One region of the Comamonas piscis genome, then DNA from elsewhere that is predicted to be linked to it. Evidence: predicted binding sites of a transcription regulator. Region 1 holds the regulator's gene; the other holds the start of a gene.

Region 1 (7,600 bases):
ATCGGCGGCCCAGGTCCATCCTGCTGCACGGGTCTCGGCGCCCAGGGTGGCATAGCGCTTGGCGCGGCGCGCCAGCAGCTTGTCGTTTTCGGTATCGCGCGGGTTCTGGAAGTCGACCGAGCCATGCAGGTTGAAAGCCCCCAGCTTGGTGGTGGCCGCCAAGGTAATGCCCTCCAAGCGCGCCTTGCCCACGTTGGCATAGCAGCCAAATTCGCTGTCGCAGCTGCCGGGCGACGAGAAATTGATCAGGTTGGTGATCCGGTTGCGGTAGGCGGTGGCCGAGAAGCTGTCGGCACCTTGCGCCCAGCGCAGGCCCAGCTCGGCATTGCGGCTTTTCTCGGGGCGCAGCGATGCATCGCCATATTCGCTGAAGCGCTGGTAGAGCGTGGGCACGCGGAAGGCCGAGCCCACCGTCGCCGTGGCGCGCCAGTTCGTCGCAAAGGCATAGCCGTAGGCGGCGCTGCCGGTGGTCTTGCCGCCAAACTCGCTGTCGTCATCCCGGCGCAGGTTCAGCTGCACCGTATGCGGGCCGCTGTTCAGGCCATAGCCCAGTGCCAGCGCATTCTGGTGGCGGTCGCGGTCAATGCCGCCATTGGTCAGCGCGTCGTCGCGCCGCTCCAGCGCGGCCGTCAAGGTGTGCACGCCCAGGCGCCATTCGTTCTGAAACAGGTAGTTCTGCAGCCGGGTGTCCGTCTGGTAAGGTGATGGACGGGTTTCGTAATAGTCGCGCGACTGGGTGAACTGCAGCTTGGTGCTGTATTGCTCTGTCCACTGCGCCTGCCAGTTCAGACCCAGCGCATGCATCTTGTTGAGGCTGCGGTCGTCCTCGGTCAGGCTGCTGTCATAGCCCGAGTTGACATCGCTGGCCAGCAAGGTGGCCTCCAGCCGGTGCTGGCGGTTGATCTGGTAGCCCAGGCGGCCGCTGACTGCATTGCTGCGGTAGTCGTCCTTGTCCGGGTTGGCGGTGGCCACGGTGCGGGCGTTGAAGCCATCGGTCTGCGAACGGTTCAGGCCCAGCGCGTAATCCCAGCCGTCGGCGCCGCCAGAGATGCCGGCCTCGGCCGTGAAGGTGCCCCGGTTGCCAAAGCCCAGGCCCACATAGGGTTGGGGCACGCCGCCCTCGCCCTTCTTGGTAAAGATCTGCACCACGCCGCCCATTGCGTCCGAGCCGTACACGGCAGCGGCGGGGCCGCGCAGCACTTCAATGCGGTCGATCAAGGCCAAAGGGATGGACTGCCAGGAAGCGCCACCGGTCGACTGCGAATCCATGCGCACACCATCGACATAGACGGCAGTAAAGCGCGAATCCGCGCCACGGAGGAACACGCTGGTGGTCGTACCCGGCCCGCCATTGCGCGAAATCTGGATGCCCGGCACCCGCGCCAGCACATCGGCTACGCTGCCGGGGCCCTGTTTTGCAATCGTTTGCGAATCGATGATGGACATATCGGCCACCAGATCGGACAGCGGCTGCGCAATGCGGTTGGCGGTCACCACCATCTCTTGCAGATTCTTACCCTCTGTATCTGCCCCCGGCTGGGCCTGCTGTGCTTGCGCTGGCAGCGACAACAAAGGCAGTGCGGCTACCACGGCCAAAGCCAGGGTGGACGCAGATGGGACAAGGCGGGAGCCGGGCGTGAGAGCGGGACGCGCGCAAGGGCGTGTCAGAAGCAGTGAGGACAACATGGAATGAGCTGGCGATAAACCACCCCGCGCCAGCCTCCCCGCCGGCAATGGGGAACACGGAAGCCGCGCTGGCCTTTGGGCCGCGCGCCTCCACTATGTTGGCCGGTATCCGGGCTGGCGATGACACAGCACACGCCTTCCCAAACACTTGTTCAAGGTATTCAGTGGCATAGTGGTGGCTGTGGATGGCGCAAAAGCCAACCATCGCTTACCGTTGCGGGGGCAGCGCAGGTTGCGTTGGGCTTGTATGGCACAAGCGCCCGCCCCTGCTTCCCGTTGAACTGCCCCCATGTGAACCACCAGGGCGAGCACCAACGGGTACAATTTTAGCGTTAAACCCATTGCGCAATTAAGAAGACTGTCTCTCTATGGCCACTACGCCTTCTACGGATCTGATGCTTGAGCGGGTGGAAGCCCTGCTGAGCCGGCATGAGGCCTTGCAACGTGCCCATGCTCAGCTGCAAGAGCAGGTCACCACCCTGACCCAGGAGCGCGACTCCCTCCAATCGCGCCTGACAGCAGCCCGCGCCCGCGTGGACGCGCTGATCGAACGCCTGCCCAAGACCTTTGACCAGGACGACTGATGAAGCAGCTTGAAGTACACATCATGCAGCAAAGCTATATGCTGGGCTGCCCCGAAGGCCAGGAAGCGCGCCTGATGGCCGCTGTCAAGCATGTGGATGGCGCCATGAGCGGCATCCGCGATGCGGGTAAGATTCGCGGCCGCGAACGCATTGCTGTGCTGGCTGCCCTCAACGTAGCCTTTGATCTGCTGGATCTGCAAGTGCAAAACAGCGCGCTGAGCGAGACCGCCGATGCGCTGCAGGCGCAAGCAGCCGCCCAGACAGCCGCGATGGCCGACGTGCAAGCGGCCCCTGGCCCGCAGGCCAGCCTGGACTGGGATGAGCCCCGGCTGCAGTCCGTGATGCAACGCCTGGACGCCGCTCTCGCTCCATCGCCCGCCCAAAGCCCCGACGCTTCAGCTTCCACACCCTGATCGCGTTGCTGCTGGTCGGCACAACACCAGATTGCCGCGCCATGCAATGCCTTGGCTCAAAATACCGGCCTACACATTCTCCTGTCTGTGTAGGCCGCTCTCTTTTTTGACCAATCTGGGTACATTGGCATGCAGTTTTCACAGGCGCGGTTGGCAGCAGCGATTACAATGGACTCGTTCGCAGCCCCTCTGGGCTTTATAGTTCCTTGAACCAATGCTCTTAGAGCAGGGCTTGGTACATCACCTATTGAGCGTGATCGTCTCGCGTCAGATGAACCCAACGATAGGTTGCCCTCGCCCACCTGAACCCCCGGTTCAGGATGCCGGTCCAGGGGATCCGCTGCGAACACCTTATTTTTGCGGGCAGGCTGCTCGTTCTGTCTTCTCCTCTCCGCGTCAGCGGGGTTTCAGGCCACCTGTTTCAGGTGGCCTTTTTACTGCGCGCCATGGCTGATTTACTCGTGTTGCTGCCGCTGTCCATCCTGGGCCTGATAGGTGGATTTCTGGCCGGTTTGCTGGGCATTGGGGGCGGCATGGTGCTGGTGCCCTTTATCACCTACATCCTCGGCACCCAAGGCGTGGCGCCCGAGCTGGCCATCAAGATGGCGATTGCCACGTCGATGGCGACCATTGTCTTTACTTCCCTGTCCAGCGTGCGCGCCCACCACCAGCATGGCGCCGTGCGCTGGGACCTTGTCAAACGGCTGGCCCCCGGCATTGTGCTGGGCGGGCTGCTGGCCAGCCTGGGGATTTTTGCGCTGCTCAAAGGCAGTTATCTGGGTTTGTTCTTTGGCCTCTTTATCGGCTACTCGGCACTGCGCATGTTCCGCAAACCCAACGGCAAGGCGATGCGGCAAATGCCTGGCACCGCCGGGCTGGTGGCAGCTGGCGGCGTGATTGGCTGCCTCTCGGGCCTGGTGGGTGCCGGAGGCGCCTTTATCAGCGTGCCTTTTATGACCTGGTGCAGCGTGCCCATGCACAATGCGGTGGCCACCAGCTCGGCGCTGGGTTTTCCGATTGCGGTCACCAATGTCATCGGCTTCATGGTGGCTGGCCTGCATCTGCAGGGCCTGCCACCGCATTCGCTGGGCTATATCTGGCTGCCGGGCCTGGCCGCCATTGCCACCTGCAGCGTGCTGACGGCGCCCCTGGGCGCCCGCGCTGCCCACCGCCTGCCGGTGGCCCAGCTCAAAAAGATCTTTGGCGCCATCTTGCTGTGCCTGGCGGTCTACATGCTCTACAAGAGCCTGGCGGCCTTGTCAGGCTAATGCTGGCCTGGCCGCCTTCAGATAATGCGCGAGAAGCGCGCCCGGTTGCGGTCGGCCTGCAGGTTCTTGTCAAACACCATCGCCACGCCGCGTACAAAGTACCAGCCCAGCTCGGTCACGTTGATCGTGTCGTCGCTGAGCTGCACCAGGCCCTGCTCCTGCAGCTCGCGCAGTTGGGACAGCTCGGCTGCAAAGTACTGCGCAAAATCAATCAGCCAGGCCTGCTCCAGCGATTCAATCGCCAGGCTGCCCTGGCACATCAGCCCCATGATGACGGCACGGCGCAGCAGGTCATCGCGGGTCAGCGCCAGGCCGCGCACCACGGGGATCTGGCCCTGATCAATCAGGTCGTAGTACTCCTCCAGTGTTTTGGCGTTCTGGCTGTAGGTAGGACCAATGCGGCCAATCGCAGAAACACCCAGCGCCATCAGATCGCAATCAGGCTGGGTGCTGTAGCCCTGAAAGTTGCGGTGTAGGCGGCCCTGGCGCTTGGCCACGGCCAGCGCATCGTCTGGCAAGGCGAAATGGTCCATGCCCACATACACATAACCTGCGCCTTCCAGTGCTGCCAGCGCCTGCGCCAGCATGGCCAGCTTGTCGGTTGCACTGGGCAGGTCTTGTGCCTGAATGCGGCGCTGCGGCTTGAAGCGCTCAGGCAGGTGCGCATAGGCGTAGAGTGCAATGCGGTCCGGGCGCAGCGCGTTCACCTGCTCCATCGTGCGGGCAAAGCTCTGCGGGTTTTGCTGGGGCAGGCCGTAGATCAGGTCGATATTGATGGATTCAAAGCCGATCTCGCGCGCCTGCGCAACCAAGGCAAACACCTGCTCGGCGGGCTGCTCGCGGTGTACCGCCTTTTGCACCAGCGGGTCAAAATCCTGCACCCCAAAGCTCAGCCGGTTAAAGCCCAGCAGGTAGAGGTGCTGCAGGCGCTCGCGGCTGACGGTGCGCGGATCGACCTCGATCGAGTACTCGCCGCCGGGCTGCAGTTGAAAGCGCTGCTTGACCATATCCATCAGCCGGCTCAGACCCGCATCGGTCAAAAAAGTGGGCGAACCGCCGCCCAGGTGCAGCTGGCTGATGGTGGGGCGGCCACCGACATGGGCCAGTTGCAGATCCAGCTCCCGCTCCAGGTAGTCCAAGTATTCATCCGCCCGCTCGGCATGCTTGGTGATGATCTTGTTGCAGGCGCAGTAGTAGCACAGCGAGGCGCAAAACGGCACATGTACATACAAGGACAAGGGCGCCAGCCGGCCCACCAGCCCGGTGCCGCGCTGGGCTAGCGCCTGCTTGTACGCATCCGCAGCAAAGGCTTCAACAAATCGGTCTGCAGTAGGATACGACGTGTAACGGGGGCCGGGCACATCAAAACGGCGTAGCAGTTCAGGGGTCAGAGAAATCATGGGCTTCTTTCTTGCGGACCCCCAATGTGCCCCAGGGTCTGCCACGCGTCCTTGATGTACATCAAGAAGCCCATTGGCGCCTGCACGCACAATAGGCGCATCCAAGGAACGTCGTTCCTATATGAATAGTTGTTCACGGGTATTGATACATGACATCCACCTCCATCAAAGTAGCTTGCTCCAGCTGCAATTTGCGCGAGCTGTGCATGCCCGTGGGACTGTCGGTCGATCAAATGGAACGGATCGATGAGATCGTGGCCACGCGACGCAAGATCAAGCGCGGCAGCGCGCTGTTCCGCAATGGCGAGACCTTCACGTCCTTGTACGCCATCCGCACCGGCTTCTTCAAAACCAGCATTGCCACCGAAGACGGCCGTGACCAGGTCACCGGCTTCCAGATGGCGGGCGAGATCATCGGCCTCGATGGCATCGTCAATGACCGCCATTCCTGCGACGCGATTGCGCTTGAAGACGCCGAAGTCTGCGTGATGCCCTACTCGTCGCTGGAAGAGGTGTCGCGCGAAGTGACCGCCCTGCAGCACCATGTCCACAAAGTGATGAGCCGCGAGATCGTGCGCGAGCACGGCGTCATGCTGCTGCTGGGCAGCATGCGCGCCGAGGAGCGCCTGGCCGCCTTTTTGCTGAACCTGGTGCAGCGCCTGCATGCCCGGGGCTTCTCGCAGCATGAGCTGATCCTGCGCATGACGCGCGAGGAAATCGGCAGCTACCTGGGACTGAAGCTGGAAACCGTCAGCCGCACCTTCTCCAAGTTCGCAGAAGAAAACATCATCGAGGTCAAGCAACGCCATGTGCGCATTCTGGATACTGACAAGCTGCAAGGGCTGATCAACACCCAGGCCTGCGCGGCTTGATCACCATGTCGATGGCGCCGCACAGCGCCGCAACGGCGCAAACGCGGCCTGATCCGACATCCGTTGTCGCTGCCAGCAGCGATGCTTGGTGATGCAATTACGGCAAGGCTGCACAGCAGCGGCACTGCCCCCTGTCTGACCTGAAAGGAGCCCGCCATGTACCAACATATCCTGCTTGCCACCGATGGCTCTGAGCTGTCCGAAAAGGCCGTTCAACACGCGCTGGCGCTGGCCAAGCTGAGCCACGCGACCGTTACCGCCGTCAACATTTCGCCCAACTACCCGCGCAGCTATTTTGAAGGCAGCACCATGCAAAACCCTGATGACATTGCGCGCATCGAGGAAGGCTGGGAACGGGCTGCACAGAGCGTCGTCGACAAGGTGGTGGCCGAAGGCGCTGCAGCCGGTGTGCCCGTCAAAACCTTGGTGATCAAGTCCGATCTGATCGCCGAGGCACTGCTGGAGACCGCACGCGACGAGCGCTGCGACCTGATCGTTATGGCTTCGCACGGCTACCGGGGCTTGAAGCGCCTGCTGCTGGGCAGCGAGACCCAGCATGTGCTGACGCATGCGACGATCCCGGTGCTGGTGCTGCGCTGATCGCCGCATAAGCCAAGCGCATCAATAGCAAACCCTCGCTGGCGGTAGCTTCTCAGCTACCACCGGGCGAGGGTTTTGTCATGTCGGCACAGGCCGCCATCGCACAGGTATCAGCCCTTGAACAGGTCCTGGTACTGGTCGCGCAGCAGGTTCTTTTGCACCTTGCCCATGGTGTTGCGCGGCAACTCTCCAACCACAAAGCAGCGCTTGGGAATCTTGAAATTAGCCAGCTGCTTTTTCAAGGTGCTCACGATGCCATCGGCATCGAGTTGCTGGCCCGGCTTGGCAATCACCACGGCCACGCCCACCTCGCCAAAATCGGGATGCGGTACGCCCACCAAGGCGCTCTCAGCCACGCCCGGCAGGTCGTTGATAAAGCCCTCGATCTCTGCCGGGTAGACGTTGTAGCCGCCAGAGATGATCAGGTCCTTGCTGCGGCCAACAATGGTCACATAGCCGCGCGCGTCGATCTTGCCCACGTCGCCGGTCTTGAACCAGCCGTCGGCCGTGAACTCCTGCGCGGTCTTCTCAGGCATGCGCCAGTAGCCGCTGAACACATTGGCGCCCTGCACCTGGATATGGCCAATCTCGTCGGCACCCAGCGCCTGGCCATCATCGCCCTGCACCCGCACCCCCACGCCTGGCAGCGCAAAGCCCACCGTGCCGCCCCGGCGCTCGTCCTGGCCGCCATGGCGGGCATCGGCCTGGTAGGGGTTGGAGACCAGCATGATGGTCTCGCTCATGCCATAGCGCTCCAAAATCGAAAGGCCGGTGCGG
Region 2 (7,600 bases), 1.2 Mb from region 1:
GCCCCAAGGGTGAGCTGCGCTACGAGGTCAAACTGGTGGACAACCAGGGCCTCAAGCAAGAGCTGCTGATTGACGCGGCGACGGGCCAGACGGTGCAGCGCGTGGCCAAGGACCGCTCGCAGGCGCTGGGCATGGCCGAGCTGGCCCAGTACCTGGCCAAACTGGCGCAGCAACACGCCAGCCGCATCACCGATGTGGAGTTTGAACGCGACAACCAGGGCCGGGGCGTGTATGAAATCAAACTGAGCGCAGACCAGCAGGGCTACCGCAAGCTGGTGATGGATGCCGCCACCGGCCAGGTGCTGCCGTCTGCCCCAATCAAGGGCCGCAACCCGGCACCGCTCAAGCGGGTGGACGAGGTGTTGCAGGCACTGGCGCCGCGTTTTCCGGGCCAGGTGCTGGAGGTGGAGCTGGAACACGACGAGAGCCAGGCGTCTTATTACGAAATCGAGTTGTTGCAAAGCAATGGCAGCACCTTGGAGCTGAAGGTGGATGCCCGCAGCCTGCAGGTGCTTAAACAAAAAGTCGAGGATTAAGGGCCGATGCGAATTCTGGTGGTTGAAGACGATGCCGAGCTGGCCGCGCAAATGGAGCAGGCGCTGGTGCGTGCCGGTTTTTCGGTCGATGTGGAGGCCGATGGCGATGCGGCATCGTTTGCGGGCAGCACCGAGCAGTACGATGCCGCCGTGCTGGACTTGGGCTTGCCCCAGCGCGACGGGCTGACGGTGCTGCGCGACTGGCGCGAGGCCGGCTGCCAGTGGCCGGTGCTGATCCTGACCGCGCGCAACCGCTGGAGCGACAAGGTCGCCGGCTTTGGCGCCGGTGCCGACGACTACCTGACCAAGCCCTTTATGCTGGACGAGGTGGTGCTGCGCCTGCGCGCCATGCTGCGCCGCACCGCCGGCAGTGCCGCCACCGTGCTGCGCGCTGGCTGCCTGGAATACGATGTGACCGCAGGCCGCTTTTCGCAGGATGGGCAGGGGCTGCAGCTGACGGCGCAGGAGCACAAGATTCTGGCCTACCTGATGCACCACCCCAACCGTGTGCTCTCGCGCACCGAGATCAGCGAACATGTCTATGCCCGCGATCTGGACCCGGACTCCAACACCCTCGATGTGCTGATTGGCCGCATACGGCGCAAGCTGCAGCAGTCGGATCTGTTGGTGACCGAGCGGGGCCAGGGCTTCCGCCTCAACGCGCCCGGCTAGCGCCGCTATTAACCCAGCGCCATGGCCTTACTCCTCAGCCCTGCCTCTGCGCGGATGCCCACGCGGCGCTGGTCGCTGGCCGCGCGCATCGCTGCCTTGGTGATCGGGCCCAGCTTGCTGGTGATGGTGCTGGGCGGTTGGTGGCTGCGCTATGAGGTGCATGCCAGCTTGCTGGGCAGCATGTCTCGCACCTTGGAGGAAAAGTCCGAGCGCATCAACGCCAGGCTGGCGCTGCTACCCGATGGCCGGGTGCAGGAGACCGCTGGCGGGAGTGACGAGTTCAGCGCGATTTTCTCGGGCTGGTACTGGCAGCTCCAGGGCCAGGCCGCTGCGCAACTGCGCACCGCTGCCACCCCGCTGGTGCTGGCCCGCTCACGCTCGCTGTGGGACCAGCCGGATCTGGTTATCAGCCCCGGCACCCTGTGGGGCAGCGAACGGCTACAGCAGGCGGTGGGCCCGCAAAAGGAGCCGCTCTTGGTGCAGCATTTTGCGGTGCAGCTGAGTGCAGGTGCGGCACCGATGTACCTGCAGGTCTATGGGCCGGCGCAACCGCTGATGGCCAGCTTGCGCAGAATCGACCAGATTCTCGCCATCACCTGCGCCATGCTGCTGCTGGTCATGGGGGCCTTGGTATGGCTGCAACTGCGGGTAGGGCTGGCGCCGCTCAAGCGCTTGGTGGATGTGATCGCTAGCCTGGGCAAGCCGGTGCCAGGGGCGGCGCCCGCCACCGAACAGATTGCGCAACTGCCACTGGGCGCAGACTTGCAGCCCTTGCAGCAGGAATTGGCTGCCTTGTTGGCGCGCAATACCCAGGTGGTGGAGCGCTCACGCTCGCACGCGGCCGACCTGAACCATGCGCTGAAAAAACCCTTGTCGCTGCTGATGGCCCATGCGGGCAGTGGCGATGCGCTGCCGGCTGCCATGGTGCTGCAGCAAACCACGGCCATGGCGCGGCTGATTGACCGCTACCAGGCCCGTACCTTCAGCGACGCGACCCTGGTGCATGGCACAAGTGCTGGCCTCCCAGTCGATGTGCTGGCCTGCGCACAGCAGATGCTGGCGATGCTGCGACAGCTGCACCAGGCCAGCGACCTGGACTGGCAACTGGTGGACGCGGGCAGCCCGCTGTGGTGGCGGGGCGAGCGGGCCGATCTGGAAGAGTTGCTGGGCAATCTTTTGGACAACGCCGGCAAATGGGCGGCGTCCCAGGTGCGCTTGACGGTGCGGGGCAACGCAGCCCAAGGCCTGATGCTGCTGGTGGAAGACGATGGCCCGGGCATGACCGACGCGCAAATGCAGGCGGCCGGCGAACGGGGCAAACGCTTTGATGAATCGGTCGCTGGCACCGGCTTGGGCCTGTCGATTGCGCAGCACATTGTGCAGGGTTACGACGGCCAACTGCAGCTGCGCAAAAGCGAGGCCTTGAAAGGCTTGATGGTGCGCGTCGACATGGCCGGGGTGCTGGCCTGATCGTAGGACTGTTGGGATGCTCAGCCGCCCAGCCGCACCACCGGCGTAAAGCCACCAAAAATCATGCGTTTGCCATCAAAAGGCATATTGGCCGGCTGCATATCTGCCAGCCGTGGATCCGCCATGACCGCGGCATTGATACGGTCGCGCTCGGCGCGCGAGGTGTAGACAATCCAGGAAAAGCAGGCGACCTCATCGGACTGCAGCTTGACGGCCATCGGGAAGGACGTGTGTTCACCGTCCGGCACATCGTCGCCCACACATTCCCAGTACTGCAGCGCGCCATACTCCATCCAGACCTTGCCGGCGGCCTCGGCCATGGTTCGGTAGGCATCCAGATTGGCAAGGGGCACGGGGATTACAAATCCATCGACATAGGGCATGGCGGTCTCCTGAGCGCCAGCGGCGCTGCTCTAAACAAAGGGCTACAGCGTGGCAGCCAGGGCCTCCAGCTGGTCGGTGCTTATGCCCCAGCCAGTGTGGAAGCCCATGGCCTCATGCTGTTTGCGGGTCTCCTCGCTCCAATGCCGCACGGTGGCGGTATAGCGGGTCTGGTCCCCTTCGGGCTCAAACGCGATGATGGCCGTCATGAAGGGCTTGGCGCTGGGCACCCAGCCAGCGGTATAGGCATCGGTAAACACCAGCTTGCGGTTGGGCACCACCTCTAGGTACACCCCCGCATTGGGGTACTGGTTGCCCTGCGGGTCGCACATCACAATCTGGCTGCCGCCGCCGACGCGCACATCCACCTCGGCGCTGGCAATCGTCCAGGGCTTGGGCACAAACCACTGAGTGAGCAGGGCCGGCTCGGTCCAGCAGCGGAAGAGGGTGGCCGCTGGGGCGTTGATCAAGCGGTTGAGCACAAGATCCTGGGGATGGGGCTGTACAGACATGGTGGGCGGCTCAGAAGCTAGGTTGTAGGGTTGCGGAATAGGTCAGGCGGCAGGTTGTTGCGTTTGCGCATTCACCATCCAGGGGATACCAAAGCGGTCGGTCACCATGCCAAAGCCGGGCGACCAGAAGGTGGCTGCGAAGGGCATGCTGACCTGGCCGCCTTCGGCCAAGCCGGCAAACACCCGCTCGCCGTCGGCGGCGGAATCCACGCCGATCGATACCCACATCCCTTGGGGCTTGAGGTAGCCACCGCCACAGCTCTCGGCGCTGACGCCGGGCAGGGCAGGCAGCGTGTCGGAGGCCATGATGGCCTGGCTGCCCACTTGCAGATGGGCATGCATCAGGCGCGATTGCGCCTCGGGGGGCAGCGGCGGCATGCCTTCGCTGGGGGGCATATCGCTAAAGCGCATTTGGTGGGTGATCTGGCCGCCAAACAGCTGGGCGTAGAAGGCCATGGCTTCCGCGCATTGGCCATCAAAATTCAGATAGGGGATGAACTGCATCTGTGTCTCCTGATCGTGGGTCAGCCATTCTGGGCTTGGCCCGGTGCGGCTGTCCATCTCCAAATCGTGATGACGGTGTCTGAATGTAAACCTCATGGGCATTGCGCTGCGCAGGCATGCCGGACTGGGGTGGCAATGCTTCAGTCCTGCCGTATGCTGGGCGCCTGCCTTTCACCGCTTTATATATGCCTCTTGATTCCTTGCATGCACCCGCTGATCCCTACAGCACCGATCCAGACATCGCCAGCCTGCGCCGGCGCTTGCAGGCTGCGCGCCATGTGCTGGTGTTGACAGGGGCTGGGGCCAGTGCCGAATCTGGCGTGCCGACGTTTAGGGACGCGCAAACTGGCTACTGGGCGCAGTTTAGCCCCGAGGAGATGGCGAGCGAGGCCGGGTTTTTGGCCCATCCGCAGCGGGTATGGGACTGGTACCAGTACCGCCGCGATCTGATCCGCCAGGTGCAGCCCAATGCCGGCCATGTGGCGCTGGCGCAATGGCAGGGCCGCAACCCGGGCCGAATGACACTGGTCACCCAGAATGTGGATGGCCTGCACCAGCGCGCTGGCAGTGCGCCGGTGCTGTGCCTGCATGGCAACCTGATGGAGAACCGCTGGCTGCTGCCGCCCAAACCCTGCTGCGATGCCCGCTTTACCGAAGGCGATGCACCGCCCCAGTGCCCCGGTTGCGGCAACTACCTGCGCCCCGGCGTGGTCTGGTTTGGCGAGGCCTTGCCCCATGCGGAGCTGCAGCAGGCCCAGGATGCGGCCAAGGCCTGTGACCTGATGCTGGTGATCGGCACCTCCGGCCATGTGTATCCTGCGGCTGGCTTGGCCCATATTGCTGCCCGGGGCGGCGCGCATGTGGTGGTCATCAACCCCGAGCCGACGGTGCTGGACAGCGTGGCCGACCAGTGCTGGCGCCTGCCATCGGCGCAGATCTTGCCGGCCTTGCTGGCCTAGTTTTTTAAGTCTCAGCGCTGGCGGTGTTGAGCGTGGCCATCGCATCGGCATCCAGCTGCAACTGGCTGGCGCGGATAAGGGACTGCAGCTGCTCCAGATTGCTGGCGCTGGCAATGGGCGAGGCAATGCCAGGCTGGCGCATCACCCAGGCCACAGCCACCTCGCCCAAGGGGGCCTCCAGGCGGTTGCTAACTTGCTCCAGCGCGGCCAGAATGCGCAGGCCCCGGTCGTTCAGATAGAGCTGGGTGGTTTTGGCGCCGCGCGGGCTTTTGCGAGCATCGTCGGCAGTGCGGTATTTTCCAGTCAAAAAGCCGGCAGCCAGGCTGTAGAAGTTGATGACGCCGACGCCGCGCTCCACGCACAGCGGCTGTAGTTCTTGCTCGAACACGGCCCGGTCATACAGGTTGTAGAGCGGCTGCAGGCTCTCGTAACGGGCCAGGCCATGCTGCTCGCTTATGTTCAGCGCTTCGGCCAGGCGGGCGGCACTGTAGTTGCTGGCGCCAACTGCCCGTACCTTGCCCTCGGCAATCAGCTCGCCAAAGGTGCCCATTACATCGGCCAACGGCACTTGCGGGTCGTCGTCATGCGACTGGTAAAGGTCGATGTAGTCGGTCTGCAGGCGCTGCAACGAGGCATCAACTGCCTGGCGAATATATTCCGGCCGCAGGCCGACCTTGCCATCGCCCATGTCCTTGCCGACCTTGGTGGCCAGCACCACTTGTGCGCGTTTGCCGGAGCTGCGCAGCCATTGGCCCAACACCCGCTCAGATTCGCCACCGCTGTGGCCGGGCGCCCAACGCGAATACACATCGGCGGTATCGACAAAGTTCATGCCGGCATCCAACCAGGCATCGAGCAGGCGAAAACTCATCGCCTCGTCGGCCGTCCAGCCAAATACATTGCCGCCCAGGCACAGGGGCGAGACTTGCAGGGAGGATCGGCCAAGAGAACGCAGGGGTGTAGTCATAGTTGGTGCAAGCGTGGAGGCCCCGCAGGGCGGAGCAAACATTATGCGACCCGGCTTGCAGCTATGCCATCGTTGATGCAGCGCAAACGGCTCGCAATCGTCACATGCGGGCCAGTGGCCCAGTCCCTGGACAGTTTGCCGGGCCATGCGTTTTAGAGTAAGTTATGTAGGCAACAACAAAAAGGAGTGACGCCATGTTTAAACATATTCTGGTTCCGGTCGATGGTTCAGCCACCTCCATGCTCGCGGTCAGCAAGGCCGCAGGCCTCGCCAAGGCCTTTGGCAGCCAGGTCACCGCTGTCTATGTGATCGATCCCTATCCCTTCACCGGTGTGGGCGCCGATTTTGCCTATGGCCAGGCGCAGTACCTGTCTGCCGCCACTGCCGATGCGCACACGGCCCTAGATGCGGTGAAAACCGCGATGGAGCAGGCGGGCATCGCCGTCGATGCCGTCATGGGTGAGGGCCACTCCGTGCATGACGGCGTGATGGAGGCCGTCAAAACCACGGGTGCTGACCTGATTGTGATGGGCTCGCATGGCCGCAAAGGCTTGGAAAAGCTGGTGCTGGGCAGCGTCACGCAGCGAGTGTTGAGCGACAGCACGATCCCTGTGCTCGTCGTCCGCCAATAAAACCTGCTCGCCGCGTTTTATACGCGGCGAGTCCCCTCCCTCCACCCAGCGTGCTGCCCAATCTTGTGCAGCACGCAATGCTTTTGCAGCCGCCGTAAGCTCGCCCGCTTGACGGAGATTTTGATGCAGTCCTTTCCCCCTCCTTATTGCGATGCCGACCAAGTGGACGGCACCTTGCGTGCTTATGGCTATGCGGTGCTGAGCCCGGCAGCGGTGGCCCAGTGGGCGGGTAGCCCACCGGCAGAGATGGCAGCGCTCGGCAGCCATTGGGAGGGCATGCCGCATGATGCGTACCTCAAAGATGGCGGCCGCTACCGCAAGCGCCGCCATTCCTGTTATGTGGTGCACGATGGCCAGGTGGAGGCTGTGGCCCACCGTGCCCACTGGCAACCGGTGGAGTACAACGCCTTGCATGGCGGCATGCAGCGCTGGTTTGAGCCGGTCGAAGCCGCTTCCAAAAACCTGCCCGCCTGGAACCACATCCTGCAGGCGCTGGGGCGCACGGCACAGGCGCTGTTTGCCAGCGATAGCGCTGAGCCCTGGTACACCGAAGCCCACCAGTTCCGCATTGACACGGCCGAAGGCATTGGCCGGCCCACACCCGAGGGCGCGCACCGCGATGGTGTGGACCTGGTCGCCGTGTTCCTGGTGGCGCGCGAAGGCATCAAAGGCGGCGAAACCCGGGTGTTTGATGCCCAAGGGCCGCAAGGCCTGCGCTTTACCTTGACGGAGCCCTGGTCGCTGATGCTGCTGGACGATGCCCGCATGATCCATGAGAGCACGCCGATCCAGCCGCTGGGCGAAGCCGCAGGCCACCGCGATACCTTGGTGGTCACCTTGCGCCGGCAAGCGTTTCAGGGCGACGGCGTTTAGGCCGCGCCATACCAGCAGCCCACGATGGGGCGGTCACAAAAAAGGGCACCTCATGAGGTGCCCTTGTCGTATCCAAGCCTTGCGGCTTACTGGA

Evidence for each region. The regulator FNR, encoded in region 1, switches genes on or off when oxygen is low (the NO sensors DNR and NnrR bind a similar motif). The targets are predictions, from matches to a motif close to TTGATNNNNATCAA.
Region 2: the regulator FNR is predicted to act here: its motif matches at 6,074-6,087, upstream of HS961_RS13385 (universal stress protein).

Annotation. Positions count from the first base shown of each region.
Region 1 is NZ_CP058554.1:4,157,677-4,165,276, forward strand. Features, by position in the region: gene HS961_RS18725 (TonB-dependent receptor domain-containing protein) at 1-1,686, opposite strand, end outside; cobalamin riboswitch at 1,769-2,017, opposite strand; gene HS961_RS18730 (DUF904 domain-containing protein) at 2,055-2,270, shown strand; gene HS961_RS18735 (cell division protein ZapA) at 2,270-2,683, shown strand; gene HS961_RS18740 (sulfite exporter TauE/SafE family protein) at 3,130-3,951, shown strand; gene hemN (oxygen-independent coproporphyrinogen III oxidase) at 3,969-5,351, opposite strand; gene fnr (fumarate/nitrate reduction transcriptional regulator Fnr) at 5,501-6,223, shown strand; gene HS961_RS18755 (universal stress protein) at 6,380-6,823, shown strand; gene HS961_RS18760 (malonate--CoA ligase) at 6,934-7,600, opposite strand, start outside.
Region 2 is NZ_CP058554.1:2,966,702-2,974,301, forward strand. Features, by position in the region: gene HS961_RS13345 (PepSY domain-containing protein) at 1-536, shown strand, start outside; gene HS961_RS13350 (response regulator transcription factor) at 543-1,208, shown strand; gene HS961_RS13355 (sensor histidine kinase) at 1,230-2,678, shown strand; gene HS961_RS13360 (DUF1428 domain-containing protein) at 2,699-3,061, opposite strand; gene HS961_RS13365 (SRPBCC family protein) at 3,104-3,571, opposite strand; gene HS961_RS13370 (VOC family protein) at 3,614-4,075, opposite strand; gene HS961_RS13375 (SIR2 family NAD-dependent protein deacylase) at 4,261-5,034, shown strand; gene HS961_RS13380 (aldo/keto reductase) at 5,039-6,001, opposite strand; gene HS961_RS13385 (universal stress protein) at 6,196-6,633, shown strand; gene HS961_RS13390 (2OG-Fe dioxygenase family protein) at 6,757-7,506, shown strand; gene HS961_RS13395 (Bug family tripartite tricarboxylate transporter substrate binding protein) at 7,593-7,600, opposite strand, start outside.